DNA from 3 places in the Mesorhizobium sp. B2-1-3A genome. Region 1 is predicted to be linked to each of the others. Evidence: predicted binding sites of a transcription regulator. Region 1 holds the regulator's gene; each other region holds the start of a gene.
The links. Region 1 encodes LexA, which represses DNA repair genes until DNA is damaged. Its sites were predicted from a motif close to TGTTCNNNNTGTGTTCNG; they were not measured.

Region 1 (4,206 bases):
GCCTTCAAGATCAGGCCGGCGCTCAATGCCTTGCTCTGCCGCGATGCCGATGAACTCAGGCATGGCGTTGCGACCATCAGTTCCGGCAACATGGCCTACGGAATGGCCTGGGCGGCACGGGCGCTTGGCGTTCCGATGGCCGCCTACATGTATGCCGATGCACCCCAGACCAAGATCGACGGGGTCCGCGGCCTTGGTGGCGACGTGCGCTTCGTCTCGCACGAGACATGGTGGCGCTACATCATCGGAACGGAGCGGCCGGAGGGCGCGGAATTCCTGGTGAACCCGGTCACCGACCAGGCGGTGCTTGCCGGCAACGCGACCATTGGCCTCGAGATCGCCGAAGATCTGCCCGAGGTCGATTGCGTCCTGACACCTTATGGCGGAGGGAGCATGACAACCGGTGTCGCCAGTGCGGTCAAGGCGATGCGGAGCCAGGCCAAGGTCTTCGCCGTCGAGGATGAGAATGCGGCTCCGGTCACGGCGGCGTTGGCGGCCGGACGCATTGTCGAGATCGAGACGCGCCCCTCCTTCATCAAGAGCATAGGCGGCCCATCGCTGGTGCCCGGCCTATGGCCATTGGCAAGCCAGTCTATCGACGGCGCCATTGCCGTCAGTCTCGACCAGGTCACGGAAGCGATGCGCCTGTTGTTCTCGAAGGCAAAGATCGTGGCCGAAGGCGCGGGTGCCGCCTCGCTCGCCGCCGCTCTCCGCAGCGAGCGGGCAACCGGCAACGTCGTCTGCGTTATCTCCGGCGGCAATATCGATGCCGGCGCCTATGCGCAGATTCTGGGCGGAGCGATGCCGGAAGCCTGAACGCGTTCTATCCCCGGATAGCCAGCGATTGTTGGCGTTTTGATTTCGTTTCGTTCCGGTCGAAATGGATCGATTGGCCCATGCAATCCGCCCTGTGAACGCGCTTCAAACGCTGATGCCAAGCGGGACAAGAGGGTGGACCACAGGCCATTAACCAAAATGATTTCAATGCTCGCCTTGGCGCGGAGGTGGTCGATTGCTGCCCACCGCCGGCAGCGGATAATTTCAGATGCCTTAACAAATTCACTAAACTTTAAACAGTTGCGGAACACAACTGGAACAGATAGTGTTTGTTCTGGGTTTGTTTTTCGATTCCGATTCACACCCTTCGTTCAATGCCTGGGGGGCGCCATGCTGACGCGCAAGCAACATGAACTTCTGATGTTCATCCATGAACGGCTAAAGGAAAGCGGTATCCCGCCCTCCTTTGACGAGATGAAGGAAGCGCTCGATCTCGCCTCCAAGTCAGGGATCCATCGCCTGATCACGGCACTGGAGGAACGCGGCTTTATCAGGCGGCTGCCCAACCGGGCGCGGGCATTGGAAGTGCTGCGGCTACCGGATTCGATCGCGCCCGGCCTCAACGCCGCAAAGAAATTCTCGCCGAGTGTCATTCAGGGCAGTCTCGGTCAGGGTGGCCTCGGCCGCCAGATCAAGCCGGCGCCGTCGCGCTTGCCCTCTGCCGGCAATGACGACGACGCGGTCTCCGCCGTGTCGATCCCGGTGATGGGCCGTATCGCCGCCGGTGTGCCGATCGATGCGATCCAGCATCAGACGCATTCGATCTCGGTGCCGCCGGACATGATCATGGGTGGCGAGCACTATGCGCTGGAGGTCAAGGGCGACTCGATGATCGAGGCCGGCATCTTCGATGGCGACACGGTCATTATCCGCAACGCCGATACGGCGAGCCCGGGCGAGATCGTCGTGGCGCTGGTCGACGAGGAGGAAGCGACCTTGAAACGGTTCCGCCGCAAGGGCGCCTCGATTGCCCTTGAAGCCGCCAACCCGGCCTACGAGACGCGCATTTTCGGGCCGGACAGGGTCAAGGTGCAAGGCAAGCTGGTCGGGCTGATCAGGCGCTACTGAGCAGGAGCAGCCGGCATTTCGGCTTTTTGATAGGGCGGCAGCCCCCTCGCCTCACGCGAAAACTTTCGTTGCTCGTGCCAGGGCCGATACGGCCCGTCCACGGCGAAGCTGACGGTTGGCGGACCGGTCGCCGATTGGCGGTCGAAGAAGACGGCGGCACTGCCCTTGCGTGCAAGTTGCCGCTTGGTGATGACGAGGACCAGCGGGTTGTGGCAGGCATCGTAGCCCGTCGCGTCATTGACAACGATCAGGTCGGCGAAGCCGCAGGCCTTCCAGGTAGCCTTGCGGTCTTCGACATGCGCGATGATCGCGCCAGACGGATGCCGGGCGAGACAGATGCCTTCCGTGCAGTAGAACGGCGCCCCTGGCGGCAGATTGACGGCATCGGCAATGTCGAATTGCCCGTCCGCCTTGTTGAACATCTCCGGTGTGACAATGGTTTCGGACACCAGCGCGCGTTTCCAATTGTCGACGGTGAATTCGTTCGGACGAGCTCGGCTGACCGCGAGTTCGCCACCGCCGATCGGCACCGCGACCAGCCGCGCATCTTCGGAGATCAGCACATCCGGCACGCGCGTATCAGACACAGTCAACAGGCCGGCGAGCGCGAATGGCACTGCCGCGAGCCGCAGCCATGTCGTCGCCATCGTCGCGATGACCAGGGCAATCGTCACCAGCAGCACGGAGTGTTGTGAAATCAGCCCGATCGCATCGACGGGGGAGCGTTCCGATATCCACGCCGATATGGCGATCATCACGGTCAGGCCCTTGCCCATCACGTAGAGAAAGGGACTATCGGCACCAAAGGGCATCGCAAGAGAACTGAGAACAGCGAAAGGCATGACAATCAGTGACACGATAGGCATGACGGCGAGATTGGCGAACAGGCTGAGCGGTGACACACGCTGGAAATGCCAGATGGCAAATAGCGCCGTGGCGCAGCCGGCAATGATGGAGGTCATCGCCAACCCGCCCGTCGCCAGCAGGAATCTTCGCGTCAGGAACCCCGGCAGGGACCGCTTTGGCGGTGGCGGTCTTGCCTTTCCCGCACGGTGATCCGCCCAGCCGGCATAGGCGCCGACCAGCGCGGCCGTTGCGGCGAACGACATCTGGAAACTCGGGCCGACCACCTCATGCGGCGACACCACGATGACGGCGATCGCCGAGATCGCCAGGTTGCGCATGGTCAGCGCCGCGCGATCGAACAATACGGCAATCAGCATCACCGCCAGCATGATGAAACTGCGCTCGGCTGCAACGACGACGCCTGAGATGATGAGGTAGGCGGCGATCGAGAACAGTGCCGCGGCGGCCGCATATTTCTTCACCGGCCGGCACGCGGAGAAATCCGGGAACAGCGCGAAGGCACCGCGCAGCAGACCCATGATGGTGCCGGCGACCAGCGCCATATGCAGTCCCGAAATGGAGATGATGTGATAGATGCCGGTGCGCCGCATCGCTTCGTTGATTTCATTGGGAATGCCGGCGCGCACGCCAACGATCAGCGCTGCCGCGATCTCACCTTCGGCACCGCCAACAACGCTCCTGATATGGTCGGCGATGGCTTCGCGAGCATTTTCTATCCCTGAAAACAGGCGGGCCGACAGCGGCATCTCATCGTCGTCGGCGGAGACGATTCTTGGATTGCCGAGAAAGAAGCCGCTGCCGCCGATGCCGGCAAAGTAGCTGTCGAAGGAAAAATCGTAGCTGTCCGGCCGCACCGGGCCGGTCGGCGGCAGCAGTTTGGCATAGCCCGATATCAGCGAGCCGGCGGTCATGTCGTCAGGTATCTTGCGCGCCGAGAGCCGGACCCTTTCCGGCGCGTAACGCAGTTTTGGCCGCGCCGTCGACGTCACGTCTATGGTCAATCGGATGCGACCGGTCTCCATGCGGTCGAGCGAGACGACGCGGCCGGTCACTTGCGTCGAGATTTCCGAACCCAGCATCCGGGTGTCCGCCCGCCAGGTCTCGACCTTGGCGGCAAGCAGGCCCAGCGCGCACAACAATGCCGCCATGAAAGCCAGATGGGTTTTCGGCCAGGAGCGCGAGACAAGCGCACAGATCGCCATCAGTGCGACGATCGCGACAGGCTTTGCAAAATCAGGCTCCGCCGCCAGCGAATAATAGCCGATCGCACCAGCGGCCAGGCAGACCGGCACCAGCAGGAAGGCGACGCCTCGGTCAAGTTCCAGTTCCGCTGCTGTCGTCACACTGTGGCGCAGGCGAGGCAAGGAAGCCTGGCCGATTTGCCGCCCGATACGCGCAATCCTGCCAGTGGCGGGCGGAATTGGTGCTGGGGCA
Region 2 (4,206 bases), 240 kb from region 1:
GATCGCCGCCGGAGAACGCACCGCCGGCATAGATGGCGAGGTCGAGAATGCAGCGTTTCAGCCGCGAGATGATGGCGTCACTGGCCAGTTTCGGCAGGATCAGCCGGCTGGTCAGGCCGGCGCAGACGATACCGAGTACGATCTCGGCGCAGCGCGCGACTGCAAGGTCGACGACAAGGTGCGGTTGCCCGAAGGCGGGCAGGCCGATGATCATGGCCGTGTAGCCGGCCAGGGCCGCGCCATAGGCTTCCGGGTTGCGCAGCAGCGAGGAGACGAAGGTGCAGATGCCGATCCAAACCGCCAGCACCGTCACCAGCACCCAGGGGCCGGTACCAAAGATCGTGGTGATGCCGATCGCGGCGACGCCACCGGCGAGCGTGCCGAGCAGACGGTAAAAACCCTTTGCCAGCACCATGCCGGCAACGGGCTGGGCGACGATGAATACCGTCATCATCGCCCATTGCGGGTGATCGAGGCGCAGCGCATAGGCGGCGAGAAGCGCGATAAGCCCGGCCGAAACGGTTCGCAGGGCGAAAATCCAGTCCGAGTGCGTCGGCTGTGTCAGCCCGGCCAAGCTTGTCTCGAAATAGGCTTTCAGCCGTGCCCGGGTCACATGCTCGTCTCCGCAACTGGAGCCCGTGTTATGGACCGGGTGGCGCTCAGATATCCAGCACTTCCGTCTCCGCGAATTCGGCACGCTCCTGGATGAAGCGGAAGCGGGCTTCCGGCTTGGTGCCCATCAGCGCGTCGACCGCGTTCTTGGTCGCGGCCTCGGCGTCGATCACGTCGACCCTGAGCAGCGTACGCTTCCTCGGGTCCATGGTGGTCTCCTTGAGCTGCGAGGCCATCATTTCGCCCAGGCCCTTGAAGCGGCCAAGCTCGACCTTGCCGCGCCCGGTGAATTCGGTGCGCAGGAGTTCGTCCTTGTGCGCGTCGTCGCGGGCATAGGCGACCTTGCCACCTTGCCTGATCGAGTAAAGCGGCGGCACCGCCAGATAGAGATGGCCGCCACGCACCAGCGCCGGCATTTCCTGGTAGAAGAAGGTGATCAGCAGCGAGGCGATGTGGGCGCCGTCGACGTCGGCGTCGGTCATGATGATGACGCGGTCGTAGCGCAAATCCTCGTCGCGGTACTTCGAGCGCGTGCCGCAGCCGAGCGCCTGGATCAGGTCCGATATCTGCTGATTGGCGGCCAGCTTGTCGTTGCCGGCGCTGGCGACGTTGAGGATCTTGCCACGCAGCGGCAATACGGCCTGGCTGGCACGGTCGCGTGCCTGCTTGGCCGAGCCGCCGGCGGAGTCACCTTCGACGATGAACAGTTCGGCACCGGCCGCCGCGTTCTGCGTGCAGTCGGCGAGCTTGCCGGGCAGGCGCAGCTTGCGTACCGCGCTCTTGCGCGACACCTCTTTCTCCTGGCGCCGGCGCACCCGCTCGTCGGCGCGCGCGATCACCCATTCCAGGAGCTTCGAGGCTTCCTGTGGATTGTCGGCCAGCCAATGGTCGAATGGATCGCGGATCGCGGTCTCGACAATGCGGATCGCCTCGATCGTTGCCAGCCTGTCCTTGGTCTGGCCGACGAATTCAGGTTCACGGATGAACACCGATAGCATGCCGGCCGCCGAGATCATGACGTCTTCGGAGGTGACGACCGAGGCGCGCTTGTTGCCGACGAGATCGGCATAGGCGCGCAGGCCCCGCGTCAGCACGTTGCGGAAACCGGCCTCGTGGGTGCCGCCTTCACCGGTCGGGATGGTGTTGCAGTAGGAATTGATGAAACCGTCGCCGCCGAACCAGGTCACAGCCCATTCGAGCGAGCCATGACCGCCCTGCTTTTCGCTTTTACCCGCGAAGATTTCCCGCGTCACCTGGAAGTCGTCGCCGAGCGATGCCTTGAGATAGTCCTTGAGGCCGCCTGGAAAATGGAATTCCGCCTTCGCCGGCGTCTGGTCCTTTTCCTTGATCAGCGAGGGATCGCAGGTCCAGCGTATTTCGACGCCGCCAAACAGATAGGCTTTCGAGCGCGTCATGCGGTAGAGGCGCGCCGGCTCGAAAGCCGCGCCCTTGCCGAAGATCTGCTCGTCGGGATGGAACCGGGTCTTGGTGCCGCGGCGGTTGTGCACCTCGCCGAGGTGCTCCAGACCGCTTATCGGAATGCCGCGCGAGAAGCGCTGGCGGTATAGTTGACGACCTCGCGCGACTTCGACCTCGAGATGATCCGACAGCGCGTTCACAACGGAAACGCCGACGCCGTGCAGGCCGCCCGAGGTTTCATAAACCTTGGAATCGAATTTGCCGCCCGAATGCAGCGTCGTCATGATGACTTCGAGTGCCGGCTTCTTGTATTTCGGATGCGGATCGACCGGGATGCCGCGGCCATTGTCGGTAACGGTCAGAAACCCGTCGGCCGAAAGCTCGACGTCGATAAAGGTGGCATGGCCGGCAACCGCCTCGTCCATCGAATTGTCGATGACCTCGGCGAACAGATGGTGCATCGCCTTGTCGTCGGTACCGCCAATATACATGCCTGGCCGGCGACGCACCGGCTCCAGGCCCTCGAGCACCTCGATATCGGCGGCGCTGTAGCCCTCGCTACCATCCTTGGTCGCTGCGGGGCGCTTGGCCGCCGCCTGCACAAGGGGATCCGCCGGGCGCGCCGGTGTGCGAACCGGCTGCGGCTGCTTGTCCATATTGCCGAAGAGATCGTTGTTGTCGTCCATGCCTGCCATAGGGTCCGGTGCTGCGAATCACCCGCCGATACTGCCACGCTTTTCAGCGCCAAGCGACGGAAGTTCCTGTTACGTTCGGGGATTTGACCCCCTCTTACCTTAAAACCATTCGATAACCAAGCGGGCGGAAATAGGTCCGATACGGCTGGCCGGGATTCCTGTTTCTTTAACAAAGCGGCCTAGCGTGAGCCCAACATAACAAGAAACGACGGGCAGCAGGGGTTTCGGCGTGAGGGGCAAGGCCATAACGATGATCGGCATCGCCGCCGTTTTCGGCGCGATATCGATCTTTGCCGCGGATTTCTGGGTCAAAAGCCAGGCCAAGGCCGACGCCGAGGAGAAGACGTCGTCGATCGCTGCCCCAGCTCCGCCAAGGATCGAGTTCAAGACCATCGTGGTGGCGAATGCGTCGTTGCGCTACGGCATGGAACTCGACCGTGCAAAGCTGATCGAAATCCCGTGGCCTCAGGATTCCCTGCCGCAGGGCGCCTTTGCCACCATCGACGGGCTGCTTGGCGAAGGCAGCCGCGTGGTGCTGTCGCCGATCGAGGTCAACGAACCGGTGCTGCTGACCAAGCTGTCGGGGCCAAACGGCCGCGCGACGCTCTCCAACATGCTGACCCCCGGAATGCGCGCGGTCACCATCCGCACCGACGAGATCGCCGGTGTCGGCGGCTTCGTCACGCCGGGCGACCGGGTCGATGTCGTGCTGACGCGCGATGCCGGCGAAATCCAGGAAGTCGCCAAGAACGCGCAAGGGGCGGCCGGTTCGACCATCACTTCCGAGATCGTGGTTGCGGACGCCAAGGTGCTGAGCGTCGGGCAGGGCGCCGACGAGCGCCAGACCACGCCGCAGGTGGCCAATTCCGTGACCATAGAGGTGACGACCGAGGGCGCGCAGAAAGTGGCGCTTGCCCGCACCGTCGGCACGCTGTCGCTGTCGCTGCGCTCGGCCAGCGAAGGCGGCGACGGCAAGAATGGCGTCACCACCATCTCTTCCTTCGGCGGATCGGTTGCGGCCAAGGCTCAGGCCGCGGCCGGCTCCTTGTTCGACGCAATGACCAAGGAGCCGGAGAAGCCGAAATTCAAGACGGTCATCGTGACGCGCGGCACGAAAGCCGAGGAATATCAGGTTCCTGCGCGGGACCAGAAGTAAATGCCGGTGGGGACCGGGCGGGACGGGGCAATGTTGATGCGTACCCTATATCGAATGGCAGGCCGGTTGCGCTTCGTGCGCATCTTGGGGATGGCGGTTGCCGTGGCTGTGAGCGGGATGCTTGCCTTGCCTGGCGCGGCCAAGGCGGACAATGACGTCGTCTATGTCTCGGCGACCAAGAATGCGTCGATCAAGGTCGCCAAGGGGAAGCCCAAGACGATCGTGACGAGCGCCGCTTTCTACCAGATTGTCATCGGCGATCCGGAGATCGCCAACGTCAATCCGCTGACCGACAAATCCTTCTATGTGCTGGGCAACAATCTC
Region 3 (4,206 bases), on a different contig from region 1:
TGACATCACTGCCCTTCGGCCCTTCGACCGGCCGGTCAATACCGTGTTCCAGGACTATGCGCTGTTTCCGCATATGAACGTCGCCGAAAATGTCGGCTTCGGCCTGTCCCTGCGAAAACTGTCGGGCGCCGAGCAGGCGAAGCGCGTCGGCGAAGCCCTGGAGATGGTCGGTCTCGCCGACAAGCTTCGCGCTCGCGTCCTGGAACTGTCGGGCGGCCAGCGCCAGCGCGTCGCGCTCGCCCGCGCCATCGTCTGCGAGCCGCGCGTGCTCCTGCTCGACGAGCCGCTGTCGGCGTTGGATGCGCATCTGCGCGAACAGATGCAAGTCGAGTTGAAGCGGCTGCAGTCGCGGCTTGGTACCACCTTCGTGATGGTCACCCACGACCAGACCGAGGCGCTGTCGATCTCCGACCGTATCGTCGTCATGAACAAGGGCCGCGTCGAGCAGATCGCGCCGCCGGCGACCCTCTATGATCGGCCCGCAACCAAGTTCGTGGCGAGCTTCATCGGCACCATGAATCTCCTGCAATCACGTTTTGTCGGCCGCGATGGCGATCGCCTGCGTTTCACCGCCGGCACCTTGCCGCTGGAGGCCATTTCCGAAACCGGCCAGTCACCGGGCGAAGGCGAGGTGCGCACTATCGGCGTGCGTCCGGAGGACCTGCTGGCGACGACCGAGGCCGCGCCCGGCACGGCGCCGGCACGTGTCAACAGCATCGTCTTTCACGGCCGCACGCTGCGCCTGCATGCCGAACTCGAAAAAGGCGCGCCTGTTGTCATCGATGCCCCGCGCCAGGCCGAGGGTTTTCAATTCAGCGTCGGCGACGTGGCGCATATCAGCCTGCGCCGTGGCGCCAACTGCCCTATGCTTTCAAGCTAATCTGACCCAATCCTTTCCAAACAATCGGAGCACACCCAATGAGCAATCATCTCAACTTCTTCATCGACGGCAGATGGGTGGCGCCCGTGGTGCCGGCGACGCTGGACGTGATCGACCCGTCCACCGAAGAGGCCTATACGAAAATTTCGGTCGGCTCTAAGGCCGATGTCGACAACGCTGTCGCCGCCGCCAAGGCCGCCTTCCCATCCTTCTCGCAGACCAGCAAGGCCGAGCGTCTGAAACTGCTGAAGCGCATCCTTGAAGTCTATAACGAGCGTTATGAGGATATCGCCCAGGCGGTCAGCCAGGAAAATGGTTCGCCGATCACTTGGGCGCGCGAGGCCCAGGCCTGGGCCGGCCGCGCACATATGGAAGCCACCATCAAGGCGCTGGAGGACTATGAATTCGAGGAGAAACGCGGCGGCACCATGGTGGTCAAGGAGCCGATCGGCGTCTGCGCGCTGATCACGCCGTGGAACTGGCCGCTCAACCAGATCGTCTGCAAGGTGGCGCCGGCCATCGCCGCCGGCTGCACCGTCGTGCTGAAGCCTTCGGAGATCGCGCCGATCAGCGGCATTGTTTTCTCTGAAGTGATGCAAGCCGCCGGCGTGCCGAAGGGCGTCTACAACATGGTCAACGGCACCGGGCCCGATGTCGGGCAGATCATGGCCGGCCATCCCGACGTCGACATGGTGTCCTTCACCGGTTCGACCCGCGCCGGCATCATCGTCGCACAGACGGCGGCGCAGACGGTCAAGCGCGTGGCGCAGGAACTGGGCGGCAAGTCGGCCAACATCGTGTTGGCAGACGCCGATTTCGAAACGGCGGTGCGCAAGGGCGTCGAGGGCTGCTTCGGCAACAGCGGCCAGTCCTGCGACGCGCCGACCCGCATGCTGGTGCCGGCCGCCCGCCACGACGAGGCGCTGGCCATCGCCAAGAAGGCGGCCGAAGCACACAATGTCGGCGATCCGCGCAATGAAGAGACCAAACTTGGCCCGGTCGTCAGCGAGCTCCAGTTCAACAAGATCCAGCGGCTGATCGAGGCCGGCATCAAGGAAGGCGCAACGCTGGTTACCGGCGGTCCCGGCCGGCCGGAACACCTCAACCGCGGCTACTATGTCCGCCCGACCGTGTTCGGCCATGTCACACCAGGCATGACCATCGAGAAGGAAGAGATCTTTGGGCCGGTGCTGTCGGTCATTTCCTACAAGGATGACGACGACGCGGTGAAGATCGCCAACGACACGGTCTACGGCCTTGCCGCCTATGTGCAGTCGCATGACATCGAACGCGCTCGCAAGGTCGCCGCCCAGCTGCGCGCCGGGCAGGTCTCGATCAACTATCCCGAGTGGGACACGTTCGCACCGTTCGGCGGCTACAAGCAGTCGGGCAACGGCCGAGAATATGCCGACTGGGCAATCCACGATTTCCTCGAGGTCAAGGGCATCATCGGCTACGGGGCGTAGGTTTCGGGAGCCCTGCCTGGCAGGGCTCCCTCAATCTTGAAGTTGCAGGCGTTGACGCGGAGAGCATCAGCGCCTGTTTCGTTTCAGCTTGATTTGTTCACTTTATGTTCTATATTGCTCGACTGGATTCAATTTGCCGAACGAGTTCCGTCATGAGTAGGCAACCGGCATTCGCAAAGAACGACCAGACCTCTTTTCCATTTGAGGAACCGAGTCCAATCCGGGACCCGCATCTGTTCTACGCATTGCTGGTCGAAGCCCCGGTCAACGTGATGCTGCGGCGTAGGGCAGAGCACTACAATCGGGAACTGGGGTTGCGAGGATGGCTGACGCCAACCGATCAGATACACATAACCCTTATGGGCCTTGGCGACGGCAAAGAGAAGCGCGTGGTGGAGATCGCCCGCCATGTCGGCTTGCTGATACAGGCCGCGCCATTCGAAGTTTGCTTCGACCGCCTGTCGGCCTTCGGCGGCGGAGCGCTGGTGCTTCGCAGCAGCGACCATTCGCCGACCCTGCAAGCCTTCTGGCGAAAGCTCTCTGCTGTGATCGACGACAGCCCGCTGCAGCCGTTCGTCACGAGTTCGTTGGAGCCACATGTCACGCTGCTTCGTGATAGACAAGGCATGCCGAACGTGCGGGAAAAGATTGTCGAGCCGATATCCTGGAAGGTGCGCAGCTTTGCGCTGATCCGCAGCTATCAGGGCAAATACGAATGTCCGGCGATCTGGCAGCTGACCGGTCAGGACGATTCCCTTGCGGGTATGTGAGCCGCCGCCGCAAATCATCGTCACACAGCCGCGCTATATCGATCGTCCTGACACACCTTGTCAGCTGTCATGCGGGCAGGGGTGGCGGGCCGGCAAGCGTATCCCTACTTCGAGTGCGTCTGAACAGGAGGAACACAAAATGACCATCGCGGAAATTGCCAAGGATTTCACCGAGCTCCTCAAGCAGGGAGACCACAACGGTGCCGCCGAAAAATACAATGCCGATGACATCGCCAGCTACGAAGCCATGGAGGGACCGATGGCCGTCAGCCACGGCAAGGAGGCCCTCAGGCAGAAAGGCCAATGGTGGCAGGAGAACCATGAGGTCCACGGTGGCTCGGTCGAGGGACCCTATGTCAACGGCGACCAGTTCGCGGTGCGCTTCACATTCGACGTCACGCCCAAGGCTACCGGCCAGCGTGTAACCATGGACGAGGTTGGCCTCTACACGGTCAAGAACGGCAAGATCACCGAAGAGCGTTTTTACTACTGAGCCAGGAGATGCCTCCGACCTCGGAGCCTGCTCTTCGCTTCGAGATACAAGCATGGCGGCCGGGACATCCGTCCTGGCCGCCATGTGAGAGGCTCAAATCGTCTTCACATACTCGGCAAGCTGGTCGGCCACCGTGCCCCAGCCATCGAAGAACCCCATCTCCTCATGGCTGTTGCGGGTCGCCTCGTCGCGGTGGATGGCGGTGGCGGTGTAGCGCGTGCCCCGGCCATCGGGCTGGAGGGAAATGACCGCGGTGATGAAGGGCTCGCCTGACGGCCGATAGCCCGGCAGCAGCGCATCCGTCCACACCAGCCGCTCGTTCGGCACAATGTCGAGATAGCAGCAGCGGCGGTCGTTGACCTCCTTTCCGTCGGGCGACTGCATGCGTGTCCTGAACAACCCGCCTGGCTTGAGATCGATCTCGCAGTCGGTGATCATCCACGGCTTCGGCGTGAACCATTGCTTGACATGCTCCGGCTTCGTCCACGCCCGCCACAGCAATTCGCGCGGCGCATCGATGACGCGCTCCAGCACGAGGTCCAGCCTGGGATCGGGCTTGAAGGGATAGCTCATTTTTCCTGCTCCTTGAGGGTCATC

Region 2: a site for LexA is predicted at 2,788-2,805, ahead of parE (DNA topoisomerase IV subunit B). Genes of this name have one in related genera too.
Region 3: a site for LexA is predicted at 2,441-2,458, ahead of FJ977_RS04905 (2'-5' RNA ligase family protein). Genes of this name have one in related genera too.

What each region holds. Positions count from the first base shown of each region.
Region 1 is NZ_VFWK01000004.1:517,599-521,804, reverse strand. It holds gene FJ977_RS18220 (pyridoxal-phosphate dependent enzyme) at 1-816, shown strand, start outside; gene lexA (transcriptional repressor LexA) at 1,168-1,905, shown strand; gene FJ977_RS18210 (ComEC/Rec2 family competence protein) at 1,899-4,206, opposite strand, start outside.
Region 2 is NZ_VFWK01000004.1:280,435-284,640, forward strand. It holds gene FJ977_RS17070 (FUSC family protein) at 1-613, opposite strand, end outside; gene parE (DNA topoisomerase IV subunit B) at 660-2,717, opposite strand; gene cpaB (Flp pilus assembly protein CpaB) at 2,956-3,882, shown strand; gene FJ977_RS17085 (type II and III secretion system protein family protein) at 3,973-4,206, shown strand, end outside.
Region 3 is NZ_VFWK01000001.1:979,208-983,413, reverse strand. It holds gene FJ977_RS04915 (ABC transporter ATP-binding protein) at 1-880, shown strand, start outside; gene FJ977_RS04910 (aldehyde dehydrogenase family protein) at 919-2,346, shown strand; gene FJ977_RS04905 (2'-5' RNA ligase family protein) at 2,499-3,116, shown strand; gene FJ977_RS04900 (SnoaL-like domain-containing protein) at 3,256-3,609, shown strand; gene FJ977_RS04895 (SRPBCC family protein) at 3,703-4,182, opposite strand; gene FJ977_RS04890 (metalloregulator ArsR/SmtB family transcription factor) at 4,179-4,206, opposite strand, start outside.